3 regions of the Cupriavidus sp. 2TAF22 genome follow, and region 2 is predicted to be linked to each of the others. Evidence: riboswitches for the same ligand, from Rfam matches in the RefSeq annotation. Region 2 holds a riboswitch; each other region holds the start of a gene.
What was found. A riboswitch is a leader RNA that binds a small molecule or an ion and turns the genes downstream of it on or off. The one in region 2 is predicted to bind glycine.

Region 1: it holds a riboswitch for glycine, as region 2 does, so the genes downstream of both, AB4Z48_RS34450 (D-amino acid dehydrogenase) here and gcvT (glycine cleavage system aminomethyltransferase GcvT) in region 2, are expected to answer to the same signal.
Region 3: it holds a riboswitch for glycine, as region 2 does, so the genes downstream of both, AB4Z48_RS25370 (D-amino acid dehydrogenase) here and gcvT (glycine cleavage system aminomethyltransferase GcvT) in region 2, are expected to answer to the same signal.

Annotation. Positions count from the first base shown of each region.
Region 1 is NZ_JBFRFX010000047.1:7,143-12,100, reverse strand. It holds gene AB4Z48_RS34455 (hypothetical protein) at 1-1,103, shown strand, start outside; gene AB4Z48_RS34450 (D-amino acid dehydrogenase) at 1,229-2,482, opposite strand; glycine riboswitch at 2,632-2,731, opposite strand; gene AB4Z48_RS34445 (MFS transporter) at 2,819-4,189, opposite strand; gene AB4Z48_RS34440 (branched-chain amino acid ABC transporter substrate-binding protein) at 4,456-4,958, opposite strand, start outside.
Region 2 is NZ_JBFRFX010000003.1:232,247-237,204, forward strand. It holds gene gcvH (glycine cleavage system protein GcvH) at 21-401, opposite strand; gene gcvT (glycine cleavage system aminomethyltransferase GcvT) at 491-1,618, opposite strand; glycine riboswitch at 1,720-1,852, opposite strand; glycine riboswitch at 1,874-1,961, opposite strand; gene AB4Z48_RS05700 (UvrD-helicase domain-containing protein) at 2,171-4,267, shown strand; gene AB4Z48_RS05705 (protocatechuate 3,4-dioxygenase) at 4,510-4,958, opposite strand, start outside.
Region 3 is NZ_JBFRFX010000023.1:65,106-70,063, reverse strand. It holds gene AB4Z48_RS25380 (hypothetical protein) at 1-1,355, shown strand, start outside; gene AB4Z48_RS25375 (GTPase domain-containing protein) at 1,352-3,073, shown strand; glycine riboswitch at 3,357-3,483, shown strand; gene AB4Z48_RS25370 (D-amino acid dehydrogenase) at 3,532-4,848, shown strand; gene AB4Z48_RS25365 (acyl-CoA synthetase) at 4,890-4,958, opposite strand, start outside.

The DNA of each region.
Region 1 (4,958 bases), on a different contig from region 2:
GTATGCTTGGCACGCTGCGCCTTGCAAGGCTGGCGAATCGCAGGCCCCGCCTGTGGCTCGGGGTGTTCGCGCTGCTCGCTGGCTGTGGGTCTATCGGCCCCACGACCATCGTTGCGGACCGCTTCGACTACAGCGCGGCGATCGCGGACTCCTGGAAGCAGCAAACGCTGCTGAACATCGTCAAGCTTCGCTACATGGACCTGCCGGTCTTTGTAGACGTGGCGTCGGTTGTCAGTGGTTACTCGTTGCAGACTGGTGTGTCTATGAACAGCACTGTCTCCTCGGCCAACACCGTACAGGGCAATTTCGTTTCCGCCGGGGTACAAGGGGTATATACGGACCGGCCTACCATTACCTACACGCCAGCGACCGGGCAACGGTTTGTGCAGGGGCTGATGGTGCCGATCGAGCCCAGAAACATCTTCTTCATGCTTCAGAGCGGCTATGCCGCAGATTTCCTGCTGAGCATGACCGTGGAGTCGCTCAATGGCGTGCGCAATCGTTCGACGGTTGCAGGGGCGATGCGCGAGGCGGATCCCGCGTTTCTGCGAGCCATCGCATTGCTGCGCGACGTGCAGGGCGCCGGCGCGTTCGGGATGCGTGTTGAGGATAGCAAGAGCAAAGGTTCAACCGCCGTCGTGCTTTTCCGGCGTGACGGCGTGACTCCCGACATCGAGGAAAAAATGACCGAGATCCGCCGCCTGCTCAGAATGCCACTGACCAGGCAGGAGTTCATCCTCCGGTATTCCCCAGCCCGCGGCGCGGACGACGAACTTGCGGTGAACAGCCGCTCGATGCTGCAAATCATGAGCGCCTTTTCCAGCTACCTGGACGTTCCGGAGGAACACATCAGAGACCACAGTGCGCTGCCTGCGGTTGCGCCGGGCACAACTGAGAGGCAACAAGGCGCCCTAAGGATTCACAGTGGCAAGGAAAGGCCCGCCGAGCCATATGCTGCGGTACGGTACCGTGGCTACTGGTTCTGGGTTGAGCAAGGCGACCTGACAACGAAACGCGCCCTTGCGGCCATCATGTTGTTCTTCACGCTGGCGGATACCGGCAGTAAGGAGTCGCAGCCGTTGATCACCATCCCAGCCCAGTAGCGCGGCTCCCCAGCACGGGGCCGCCAGTCGACGTAGGCGCAGTAAAGGAGCCCCCGGCGCCGACATGCGAAGCTCGCTCCTGCCCGGAGCGAGATACCTGACTTGCCTTGCTGTCCGACTGCCTCCTACCCAACGGGATAGCTCTCGGCGATGGTCGTGCCGATCGTTGCCGCTGTTGCAGCAGACAACGTCCATCCAAGATGGCCATGGCCGGTGTTGTAGAACACCCGTGGCGCCCTGCCTTTTGACACGCGCGGCATCATGTCCGGCATCATCGGGCGAAGCCCCGCCCAGGGGACTACGCGGGAGGTATTGATTCGGAAGTTGCGACGCGTCCATGACACGAGCGGCTCGATGCGGTCGGCTCGGATGTCTCGGTTTTGTCCATTGAATTCGGCGGTACCTGCCACGCGGAACCTGTCCTTGCCAAGTCTGCTCGTCACGATCTTTGCGCTTTCGTCGAGCAGGCTGACCCACGGCCCGTTCGCCACGCTGTCGGCATCGTCCAGGTGCACGGTAATGGAGTATCCCTTGACCGGATAGACATTGATCCTGTCGCCCAGCATGCCGGCAATATGCCGGCTGCCCACACCGGCACAAACCACCAGCGCATCGCCGGCGATCTCGTACGCGGCACCGGCGTGGACCGATGGCGACGCCACACCGTCCACCGCCTGCAGGCCGATACGCACGCCGCTGGCGGATAGGTCGATGCTTCGCACGTCCCAGCCCTGCAGGAAGCGCACGCCGCGGCGCTCGCAAGCGAGCGCCAGGCCGCGCGTGAACTTATGGATATCCCCGGTTGAATCGGATGGCGTGAAGTACCCGCCAAAGTATTGGCCTTGCAACGTCGGCTCGATCGCCCGGATCTCCTGCGGCGACACCGCAAAGCGCTCCAGTCCGCCTGCCACGAGTAGCGCGTTCGTCCTGCCCGCGGCCTCGAAAGCCGCTTTGTCATGATAGAAGTGCAGGATGCCGCGGCGCTCCAGATCGAACTGGATATTCTCCTGCTCGGCCATGGCAAAGAGATGCTGGCGGGCGGCAATCGCCAACTTCGTCGTTTCGATGGTGTTCTCCCGATAACGCGCGATGTTCGACACAAACTCCCCCATCCACGAGTATTTGTGCCACGACGGCTTCGGGTTCACCAGCAGCGGCGCGTTGCGTTTCAGCATCCATTTCAGCCCTTTTAGTATCGTTCCCGCGCTGTTCCAGACTTCCGCGTTACACGCGGAGAGCTGGCCGCCATTGGCGAACGACGTCTCCATGGCGGGATAAAGATGGCGGTCGACGACAGTCACCTCGTATCCGAGTTTCGATAGCGTGTAGGCGGTGGTGACGCCGGTAATGCCGGCGCCTATGACTATGATTTGAGACATGGCAGGGTCCTCTGTCAGGCAAAGCGATGGCCGAATCCTCGGCTTCCTACCCCATCTGTCCCGGTACCTGAGAGCTTTGGCAGCGGCCGGTGACCGGTGCCGTCCCCTTCGGTGGGCATTCCTTGCAATGCCACTCTCCAGATTCTTGAATCGACGCCACAGTCCTTTTGCCTGAGAGTTTCCGGGGTGGTTGCTCCGTCGGCGCCGGGGATGGCACGTACCATCCCCGGTCTCTCCTGCGTCGTCTTGCAGCCGCTTAGTGGCCGCTTAGCGGCCGATTTGCGGCCGGGCTGCCCGGGATCACAGCCGATGCGTCAAGCTGCGCCCCTTGCTTGCTTAGTCCGGTAACGCACCGCCCGAAGGCGTACGGCTGGCCAGGATGGCAATCAGCGACACCACCGCAGCCCCGACCAGGTACCAGGCTGGTGCAAGCTTATTGCCCGTGGCGCTGATCAGCCAGGTCGCGACCAGGGGGGCGGTGCCGCCGAACAAGGCGTTCGCGCTGTTAAAGCACAGTGCAAAGCCGCTATATCGCACGCGGGTCGGAAAACTCTCCGACAGGAAGCACGGCAGCGTGCCGTCGTTGATGGTGAGGAAGGCGCCCAGTGCCACCTGAATCAGCAAGATGCCGACGATGCTGGCGCTCGACAGCGAATGGAACAGCGGCACCGTGAAGAGCGCGAACAGGATGCAGGCGGAAACCAGCATCGTCTTCCGCCCGAACCGGTCGGAAAGCAGGCCCATCACGAAAATCATCACGACATAGCTGGCCAGCGATACGGTAGAGACCAGGAAGGACACCGAGTCGCTCATGCCGAGTTCCTTTGACAGGTACACAGGCATATAGCTGAGCAACAAGTAAAAGCCGACGGCGTTCAGGCAGGTCACGCCGAAGCCGACCAGCATGGTACGGCGATGCGAGGTGAGCAACTCGCGCAGCGGCGCCTGCGGTGCGTGATTGGCGTGCTCCATCGCGACGAACTTCGGCGTATCTTCTAGTTGAAGCCGGATGTAACGGCCAACCAGCCCAAAAGGGGCGGCCAGCAGGAACGGCACGCGCCAGCCCCATTCGAGCAACTGTCCGGAGGTCAGCACCGTATGCAGCCCGGCGACGAACAGCGACGCGAACAGCAGGCCGGCGGCTTCCGCGGCAGGGATGACACTGGTGTAGAGCCCGCGCTTGCGGTTCGGTGCATATTCGGCAAGAAAGGCCGAGGCGCCGGCGTATTCGCCTGAAGCCGAGAAGCCCTGGACCAGCCGGATGACAAGCAGCAGTACCGGCGCCCACAAGCCCACCTGCCCGTAAGTCGGCAGGAAGGCGATCAGGAAGGTCGAGCAGGACATGATCATGATCGACAGCGACAGCGTATTGCGCCGGCCGAACTTGTCGCCGAAATGCCCCCAGATCACCCCTCCGATCGGACGCACGACGAAGGACAGCGCGAATACGGCATAGGTAGCCATCAGGCTGGTGGTCGGGTCGCTCTTGGGAAAGAACACTACCGCAATGACGGTTGCAAGAAAGCCGTAGGCGGCGTAGTCGAACCACTCGATAAAGGTGCCGATAAAGCCTGCCGCGGTAGCGCGGCGCAGTACCTGCCTGGTGTCGGCATCCACGGCGCTGCTGCGGGCCTGGCTCGCCGGGTATCCCGGGCGATTGCCACCTGGTAGCACCTCCGCGCCGCGCAAGGATTTCGTGTTACTCATACTCTGTCTCCGGATTATTTTGTCCTGGTCGCGCTACGTCTATCCAGGCATGGGCTTTTGCCGCATGCAACCGGCGACCAGTCTTGTGGTGTGTCTTGTTGTGTGTCTTGTGGATCTGCTCTGTGGGTAATAAGGGGTGTTGAACTCCTTATGCAGGGTAAGAAGGCGCAGCGATACAGCGGATCGCCGATCCATCGACAAGAAAACGAAATCCCGATGCCACGGCTATGTCGCGCCCGCCGACGAGGCATGCCAGCGAACTGGCGCTACCTGTCCTGCGGCAATGGCACCAGGGCGCTGTTGCGGTAGGTGTAGATGGTGATCGGCGAATCCCGCAGGTCGCGGTTGGGGTCGAAGCGGTATCGGCCGGCCACGCCCTCCATATCGATACCCGCCAGCGCTGCCCGGTACTGCGCCGACTCGACCGAGTTGGCTGTCTTCATCGCCTGGGCTACCAACCTGAGGCCGTCATAGATAGACGCGCTGTAAGTGAGCGGATCGGTGTTGTAGCGCTTCCTGTAGTCGCTCTTGAACTGGCGCCCCGGGCCGGTGTTCTCGAGCACGGGACCGCCCTGCGGGCAGTACACATGCTCGTCCACGGCATCGCCCCCCAGCCTGGCCAGTTCGATATTGCACATCGCATCGCCACCGAGCAGATAGGCGTCGGCCATGGCGAGCCGCTTCATCTGGCTGCGCAGGGGTCCGGCCTGCGAGTAGTAGCCACCATAGAAGATGCCGTCCACCTTCATGCCGCGTATTCGGGTCAGAA
Region 2 (4,958 bases):
GGGAGCGGCAGGGTGTCGCGTCAGGCGCCGACGTTGGCCTTGTAGGCGTCCACCGACATCAGGCCGTTGACGTCGTCGCTGTTGGCCGGCTTGAGCTTGAACAGCCACGCATCGAAGGCGTCGGCATTGACGCTTTCCGGCGCGGCGACGGCGGCTTCGTTGACGGCGATCACTTCGCCGGCCACCGGCGCGTAGATGTCGGAAGCGGCCTTGACCGATTCCACCACCGCCAGCGCGTCGCCTGCGCCGACCGACTTGCCCACTTCCGGCAGCTCCAGGAACACGATGTCGCCCAGCGCGTCCTGCGCGTGGTCGGTGATGCCGATGGTCAGCGTGCCGTCGGCTTCGACGCGCACCCATTCATGGGACTCGGTGTATTTCAGGTCGGCGGGGAAATTCATGGGATTCTCCAGATTCAATTTGTTTTTTCAGCGCCCGCCGGGCGGAGGCAATCCGTCGCCGGCGGGCGCGCTGTGACCGGTGCGAGCGTTCAGCTCACGAGTGCCTTGCCATTGCGCACAAACGGCAGTTTAACCACAGTCGCGGCGAGTTTGCGGTCGCGGATCTCGACCTGCACCTCGGCGCCGAGGGCAACGTCGCGCGGCAGGCGGGCAAATGCGATGGACAGGGACAGCGAAGGGCTGAAGGTGCCGCTGGTGATCTCGCCGTCGCCGGCAGTGGTGATCACCTTCTGGTGCGCCCGCAGCACGCCGCCTTTTTCACGCAGGATCAGGCCGACAAACTGCTGGGTCTGGCCGCCGGCGACGAGCGCCGCCTTGCCGGTGAAGTCGCGCTCGCTCTGCAGGTCCACGGTCCAGGCCAGGCCGGCGTTGAGCGGCGAGGTGTGGATATCCATGTCCTGGCCGTACAGGTTCATGCCGGCTTCCAGGCGCAGCGTGTCGCGCGCGCCGAGGCCGGCCGGGCGCACGCCGGCAGCGACCAGCTTCTCCCACAGGCCGGCCACGTTCGCGGCCGGCACCACCAGTTCGAAACCATCCTCGCCGGTGTAGCCGGTGCGCGCCACCATGACTTCGCCCAGGGCGGGATCCTGCACCACGATGGCGTTGAAGGGCTTGAGGGCTTCGCTGGGCTGGGTGGAGGGGAAGGCGCTCCACACCTTGGCGCGGGCGTTCGGGCCCTGCACGGCGACGATGGCCAGCGGCGCGGCGCCCGCGGGGGCGTTGTCGCCGCGGCGCGGGGTGATGGTGACGCCGCTGCCGGTGGCGGCGTTGCGCGCGGTGATCCATTCGATATCGCCGGTCGCGGTGCTGGCATTGACTACCAGGCGGAAGCGGTCCTCGGCGAAGAAGTAGACGATCAGGTCGTCGATGACGCCGCCGCTCTCGTCGAGCATGCAGGAATAAAGTGCCTTGCCCGGCGTCTGCAGCTTGTCCACATTGTTGGCCAGCAGGCCGCGCAGGAAGGCGCGCACATTGGCGCCGGCCAGGTCGACCACGCACATGTGGGAGACGTCGAACATGCCGGCGTCGGTGCGCACGGCATTGTGTTCTTCGATCTGGGAGCCGTAGTTGACCGGCATGTCCCAGCCGCCGAAGTCGACCATGCGGGCGCCGAGTGCGCGGTGGATGGCATTGAGGGGCGTGGCCTGGAGCGTCATGTAGTCCTCGGGGGAAGGCGGAAATCTCGGTTCGAAAACGAAAAAAGGGTCATCCGCCGCCAGACCCGGCGCGCCATGGCGCTGCCAGATCCGCCGCGGCGGATGACCCCTCTGTCCTCGATACCTGAGAGATTACAAGGCGGTCCGGTGGACCTGTGCCCTGCGCGCCCCTTCGGTGGGCACGCTCGCCGTCGCTTGCGCGCGTGGCGGGTGCCGCTCTCCAGAGTACGGCGTGCATCGTGTGCATATTGCAAGCCGATCCGACCAGTCCATGGTGCCTGAGAGTTTTCGGGTGATACCCCTTCGGCGGCGCAAGATCTGCGCGCTCTCCCGGCCGGATGGCGCGACTCTACAGGCAGCCCCGGTGGCTTGTCAACGCGTGGCGCGCGGCACGGCACCGGCACCCCGGGGCCGGCAACCCGGCGTGTTAACATCTGCGGCTGCTGTCGCTTGCGGGGACATCACCCCGGTGCCGCAGTCTTCACAGGCAGCCCTGGCCGCGTCGTCTTCGCCAGCCATTTCGCCATCCGCTTCCGCCACCACGCCAAACGCATGACCCACGGACTCAATCCCGCCCAATCCGAAGCCGTCCGCTATCTCGACGGCCCCTGCCTGGTGCTGGCCGGCGCCGGTTCGGGCAAGACGCGGGTGATCACGCAGAAGATCGCGCACCTGATCGAGGACAAGGGGTTCGAGCCCAAGCATATCGCCGCGGTGACCTTCACCAACAAGGCCGCCAAGGAGATGCAGGAGCGTATCGCCAAGCTGATGGAAGGCAAGACCACGCGCGAGGGCCGCCGCATTCCGCTCAAGCAGATGACGGTCAGCACCTTCCACTCGCTCGGCGTGCAGATCCTGCGCGCCGAGGCCGAGCACGTGGGGCTGAAGCCGCGCTTTTCCATCATGGACTCGGACGACTGCTTCGGCCTGGTGCAGGAGCAGCTCGCCACCACCGACAAGAAGCTGATCCGCAGCGTGCAGAGCACCATCTCGCTGTGGAAGAACGGCATGGTCGATCCAGAGACCGCCATCGCCACCGCCGAGAGCGCCGACGACCACCAGGCCGCGCTGGTCTACCGCAACTACGTGGCCACGCTCAACGCCTACCAGGCGGTGGATTTCGACGACCTGATCCGCCTGCCGGCCGAGCTGTTCGCGCGCGACGAAGCGGTGCGCATGAAGTGGCAGAACCGCCTGCGCTACTTCCTGGTCGATGAATACCAGGACACCAACGCCTGCCAGTACCAGCTGCTCAAGCTGCTGGCCGGCGGCTCGCACCTGCGCGCGCCGGCCTTCACCGCGGTGGGCGACGACGACCAGGCCATCTACGGCTGGCGCGGCGCCACGCTGGACAACCTGCGCCTGCTGCAGACCGACTTCCCCGATCTCAAGGTGGTCAAGCTGGAGCAGAACTACCGCTCCACCGTGCGCATCCTGGAGGCCGCCAACGCCGTCATCTCCAACAATCCGAAGCTGTTCGACAAGAAGCTGTGGAGCGAGCACGGCATGGGCGACCCCATCGCCATCAACCCGATGAACGACGAGGAGCACGAAGCCGAGTCGGTGGTGTTCCGGCTCTCGGCGCACAAGTTCGAGCGGCGCGCGCAGTTCCGTGACTACGCCATCCTCTACCGCGGCAACCACCAGGCGCGCCTGTTCGAGCAGATCCTGCGGCGCGAGCGCATTCCCTATGTGCTGTCGGGCGGCCAGAGCTTCTTCGACAAGGCCGAGATCAAGGACATCTGCGCCTACCTGCGCCTGATCGCCAATCCGGACGATGATCCCGCCTTCATCCGCGCCATCACCACGCCGCGCCGCGGCGTCGGCAACGCCACGCTGGAAGTGCTGGGCACCTTCGCCGGGCAGGCCAAGGTCTCGCTGTTCGAAGCGGCCATGATGGGCGGCATCGAAGGCAAGCTGCAGCCGCGCCAGCTCGAGCCGCTGCGCGTGTTCTGCGAAGCCATGGTGCGCCTGGCCGGCCGCGCCGCCAGCGATCCCGCCACCGAAGTGCTCGACGACATGATGGAAGGCATCCACTACGAGGCCTACCTGTACGACACGTTCGACGAGCGCCAGGCCCAGTCGCGCTGGACCAACACGCTCGAATTCCTCGACTGGCTCAAGCGCAAGGGCACCAAGCCCGAGGCCGCCGAGGGCGGCGAGGCCACCGGCTTCGACACCGCCGACGGCTTCGGCGACGAAGGCAAGAACCTGCTGGAGCTGACCCAGACCGTGGCGCTGATGAGCATGCTCGAAGGCCGCGAGGAAGATCCCGACGCGGTGCGCCTGTCCACGCTGCACGCCTCCAAGGGGCTGGAGTACCCGCACGTGTTCCTGGTCGGCGTGGAAGAGGGCATCCTGCCGCATTGCCGCGAGGACGAAGACCTCGGCGACGAGAAGATCGAGGAAGAGCGCCGCCTGATGTACGTCGGCATCACGCGCGCCCAGCGCAGCCTGCACATCAGCTGGTGCAAGAAGCGCAAGCGCGCGCGCGACACCTACTCCTGCGAACCTTCGCGCTTTATCGGCGAGATGAAGCTCGAGGAAGCGCCCGCGCCGGCGGACGCCACGCCCGCCATGAGCCCCAAGGACCGCCTGGCCGGCCTCAAGGCACTGCTCGGCACGCCGGGCAAGACCGCCGCGTCCTGAGCCGCACGCACGGCACGCGCGCCGGCTTTGTACAAAGTCGATACATTGGCCTACAAGCGGGACAAGATCGCAGCGGGCCGGCCTTCTAACATCACGATTGCCCGGACTGCCTTACTGGTCCGGGTGCCGCGCCGCTTCGTCCCTTCGGAGTGAGCGTGGCCGGGCGGCATGCCCGACTTCTTCCCTGTTTCGACGCCCCCGCGCTCGCGCGCCAGGGGGCGTTCTTTTCTGCCCCGCCGGCATCAGGCCCGCGCGATCCCCACCACGAATTCGCCTTCCAGCAACAGGGTCGCATCGCCCGACCGGTGGACCTGCACGATGCCGGGATGCGCGCCGGCGATCGGGTCCTGCCGCGTCGACACCGGCGAGGCGCCGCGCGCGCGGTAGGCCGGATGGCCCATGTGCACCAGCCGGCTGACCCGGTCGTCGAAGAACATCTGGGTGGTCAGGACGTGCTGTTCGCCAAGATGGATCTTCAGGTGGATATGCACCGCGCGCGGCGCGTACCAGCCTGGGTAGATGGTGAGGAACTGGGCGCTGCCGTCGGCCCTGGTGGTCTGCACGCCGCGCAGGAAACGCAGCTTGTTGTCGGGCACGACATGCATGCCGCCCGGCTCCGCCGGCGCCGCGGCGCCACCGTGCGGAGGACCATTGCCATCATGCGGCCCACCGGGCGGCTGGAGGCTGGCCT
Region 3 (4,958 bases), on a different contig from region 2:
TTCTGCGCCTGCTGACCTCAGGCGTCGCATCGGCTCGCCTCCAGGCCCCGGCCAGCCTTCTCCACATGTATGTTCAGTTGACCCGAGGGTGTATCGACGAGGCCTCTGATTCCGTCCGGCAACTTCGCGATGCCGCGATGACGGCCGTAAACTCCCTTGAACTGCAGAGGTCAACGGCGGCCCGGCTGCTTGCCCGGAGTCTTGACTTGCTTCAATCCCGCTTTGAAGCTGCGGCGGATTCAATAGCCAGTCTCATAGACGACGCGCTGTCGGAGCCCTCTCCAGCAGACGCTATTAGCCGTGGTTGGCGAGGCATGCTCGATGAGCACGGGCTTACCGACGCCGCCGGATGGCTTCCCCTGGCGCTACAGGCAAATGAGGCGACAACGAACGATATGGCCAGCTTTCCTCCTGCTTCAGACATCGGGGCACGGCAGTTCGATAACGATTCAATTGACGTATCTCAACTCGAGCTTGCCAGGCATCGTGTCAAGTCGCACCGTCACGCACGTCTTCTGTTCCGAAGCATCTCATCCACAGCAGCGGCCATCGTCGCGGGATGGCTAATCTCCGCGGTCGTGGATGACACGCTCTGGACGATTGCCGCCACGACGATTCTCTCCATGGCGGTAGGACTCGGCGTCGACAAAGGGGTATGCCGGGTCACCAGCCGGTGGATCGGCGAAGCGAATCTGGTGCTGGAGCAGCGGCGCGCCTCCCTTGAGAAAGATCTGCGGGATGTCCTGGGGCAACACCACCGGCGGATGCATCAATGGCTACACGCTTTATCGGGGAGTAGATACGATGGAGGCGCGCAAGGACAACTGGCCGCTTCTATCTCAGAGCACCTCGCATGCGTCCGCAGTTCCCTCGACGCGGAGACGAAGCGACTCGAGCGCATCGCATCGAAAATTGATGGCTGCCTGTTGAGTCACGCTTTCGAGCTCGTTGCCCAGGACTTGCACCGCGAACACATTGATATTGTCACCGTTGCGCGGCGACCCGGCGTTTTGGCGATTGCAAGTGTGGCATTTTCCCGCAGCCTCGACCACGCATTCAAGCTTCCCGGTGAGTCTGACGGCAGCAAGCTGAAGCAGCTATCCGAGTGGCTGGGCGGTGAAAGGCTTCTGCTGGTTGACCGGCTCGCCCCGCTCGAACGACAAGTGCGCCAGGCACTCGGGATAGACAACTGCGGCTCGGCGATTGCGTCAGTGGCGATAGCCCCGGGCCGGGAGGCGGCGACCGTCTTGCTTAGCGAAATGCAGTGGGAACAAGCAATCGGGGCTGGGTCGACTTCCATTCAGCTGGCGGAGCAATTGCTTGGCATCTCAATTCACACTGGAGTGCTGTTGTGACGCCTGGATTTCAAGACACTCGCGACGCCGTCCGCCACCTCATCCGCGACGCGGCCTCAATCATTTCGCATTGGCCAACTTCATCTTCGGAATCGTTGCGCGCGACCCTGCAATACTGGCAGGAAACGTTAAAGGCTGAGGCCCCATGGAGAATCGCGCTACTCGGCGAGGCGGGAGTTGGCAAAACCAGCCTCATCCGGGCGGTGTCAGGGAACGACGAAGCGCACCTCGGAACGGATGAGCCAACTGCGGCGGTAGGCGAGCATGACTGGCACGGGATGGTATTTGTGGATACGCCAGGCCTTTATCTTTCCCCCAGTGAACTCGTGGGCGGGGCAGCACTCAGTGCGGCCATGGAGGCCGACATGATATTGCTCGTCGTTACACCCGAACTTCCCTATCGGGCCCAGGCAGGCATATTGAGAAGGCTGCTAGACCAAGACAACCTCTGTCTCGGCAGACCATGCTGCCTGGTGGTCAACAAAATAGACCGGGACCGCAATGGAGGCGCCGGCATGCAACAGCGGATTGAGGCGGTATTGGGTAGACGCATCGGCATTCCCGTGCTCCACTGCTCGGTGGCAAAGTACTTCCATGCCAGGCAGGCCTCGGCCGGCTTCCGCGAGCGACTGCTGCGGCAAAGCAGATTGTCGGCGCTGGTGACCAGCCTTTCCGCCTGGGGAAACCAGACCGGTCAGGCGAGCCGGGCGATTGCAGCCATCAGCGCTGTGGAAGGCGTTATGCGGGATGTCATGCAATCCGGCGACGAGCCCTGCCTGCAAGCACGCATAGCCTGCGTCCAGAAGGAAATCGCCGAGCTTGAACAGGCAAGGGAACACCTGCATTCGCTCGCGCGCCTATGGCATCGGCAAGTCTATTCAACAGTACTGGGGCGTGCCGCGAAAGCAATGGAACGTCTGGACGGCACCGCCGAGGCTCCGGAGGTGCAGGCGTTCTTCACCTCCACGCTTGACCAGATGAAGGAGGACTTGAGCAAGCTTTGGTGCGAAATGGAGCGACAGCTGCACGAAATCCTTGGCGGCGCGGGGAAGCAACTCGAGAATCGCACAACGCAGGCGCTCCACATGCCGTGGTCCGGCGGCAGCTTCGCGCCAGGCACACCCGGCTCACTGGATGCCATCCGCATCCCAGCTAGCCCGGCATTGCGTCTGACGCGGCTTGTCAATAGCGCAACCGGGCCAATAGCAGGCGGACTGGAAGCCGCTTCGATAAGCACAAAGGCACTCGGCAATCTCCTCTACGAAATTGCCGGGTCCACCGGGATAAGGCTGGTCAGGACGGAGGCTCTCCGTCGAGCTGGCCTCATCACAAGAGCATCGGGAAGACTAGCGGCATTCAGCCCGTTGCTAGCAACCATCCTCGACCTCTATCTGCATTTTCGGGAAGAGAAAATCGAGGATGCCAAACGGCGCTACGTTACGGACCTGCGCCGCTCGCTTCGCGCTGCATTCAGACAGCACGCCGAAGCATCGGCGCTAGGCACCAGCAATGCCATCGAGAGGTTCGGAAACACGGCTCTGGACAACATCGCGGCAAATCTGACTGGTCAACTGAAGGATATGCTGGAACGCCAGGCCATCAGTATCGGGCTTGGCAAGCAGTCGGAAGAGGTAGCCGACCGCTGCAAAGCACTGAAGCAGCAATTGCATGATGCACTCAACGGTGCCACGCCGCGGATACCAGGCACTGCACCTTGAACCCTATTGCCATATTGGTCCGCCACCTGTAAAAGCCTGCGCTACTCGTGCCCTGCTCCCGAGCTCGCCGGCTCCAAAAATTGGCCGGCCAGACTGCTACAGAACCTTGCTACAGCGCGCGGCCCGGCGGCGGGGCGCCGCCGGGCCGCCATACTGCCCTTGCAGTCTCTCTGCAACGCGTGCTATGTTGCGGCTTCCAGGAGAACGAGACACCTCCGCCGTATCAGGTGGGTGTCTCTACCGAAGGCGTACCCCTGAAACGCTCAGGTGCAAAAGACTGGAAACCGAACAAACTGGAGAGCGCCGGACCGCACACCGACCAGGTAAGCGGCACGCGGCCGCCGAAGGGGCAAGCCGGTACCCGTGGTGGGTGCGGCGAATCTCTCAGGCAAAAGGACAGTGGGGGCAGGCAGGCCAGATGGCTTGCCTGCCCCTTTTTGCTATCCGGAGCCTGAGAAATGAAAGTCATCGTGATGGGAGCCGGCGTGATCGGCGTTGCGTCTGCGTGGTACCTGGCCCGTGCCGGGCACGAGGTCGTGGTGCTGGAGCGCAATGCGGGCGCGGCCCGGGAAACCAGTTTTGGCAACGGCGGGCAGATCTCGGTCAGCCATGCCGAGCCTTGGGCCAACCCGGCCGCGCCGCTGAAGATGCTGCGCTGGCTCGGGCGCGAGGATGCTCCGCTGCTGTTCCGCCTGCGCGCAGATCCGGCGCAGTGGTCGTGGGGACTCAAGTTCCTGCGCGAGTGCACGGCCAGTCGCTCCACCCACAACATGATCCAGCTGCTCAACCTGGGCACCTATAGCCGCGCCAGCCTGCAGGCGCTGCGCGCCGAGACCGGCATCGAGTACGACCACCTCACGCGCGGCATCCTGCATTTCTATACCAGCCAGAAGGAATTCGACGCGGCCGTCGAGCCGGCGCGCATCATGCGCGAGCTGGGCTGCGAGCGCCGCGTGATCGGGCCGGACGAAGTGGTGCGGCTGGAGCCGGCGCTGGCGAATATCGCGCCGCGTCTGGCGGGCGCCACCTATACCAGCGAGGATGAATCGGGCGATGTGCACCGCTTCACCACCGCGCTGGCCGCGCGCTGCGAAGCGCTGGGCGTGCGCTTTCGCTATGGCGTGCGGGTGCAGCGCCTGCATGCCGAGGGCGGCAGCATGCACGGGGTGGAGATTGCCGACGAGACTGGCGGCTACCAGATCGAGAGCGCGGACGCCTACGTGCTGGCGCTGGGCAGCTTCAGCCCGATGCTGGCGCGCCCGCTCGGGGTCAAGCTCGACATCTATCCGGCCAAGGGCTATTCGGTGACGCTGCCGGTGCTCGACAGCGAGCGCGCGCCCAGCGTGAGCCTGACCGACGACGAGTACAAGCTGGTGTTCTCGCGCTTTGGCGACCGCCTGCGCGTGGCCGGCACAGCCGAACTCAACGGCTATGCGATGGATCTGAACCCGGTGCGCTGCGAGGCCATCGTGCGGCGCACGCTGGAAGTGTTCCCGGGCATGAGCCGACCGGAGCTGGCGAAATTCTGGACCGGGCTGCGCCCTGCCACGCCGGGCAACGTACCTTATATCGGCGCCAGCGCCATCGGCGGGCTCTACCTGAACACCGGCCACGGCACGCTTGGCTGGACGCACGGCTGCGGCTCGGGCCGTGCGATCGCGGACATCGTCAGCGGCCGCGTGCCGGAGGTGGATTTCGCCTTTACGGGCGCGCTGCCCGCCGGTGGCACGACGCGGCCGGCGACGCTGGCGTCCGCGCAGCGGGCCGTCCACTAGCCCCCGGCCCCGGTGGCGCCGGCCGGCGCCACCGCGCGTGGCTAGACGTCGATGGCCGTGTCCGACTTGACCTTGCGGCGCAGCTCGAACTTCTGGATCTTGCCCGTCGA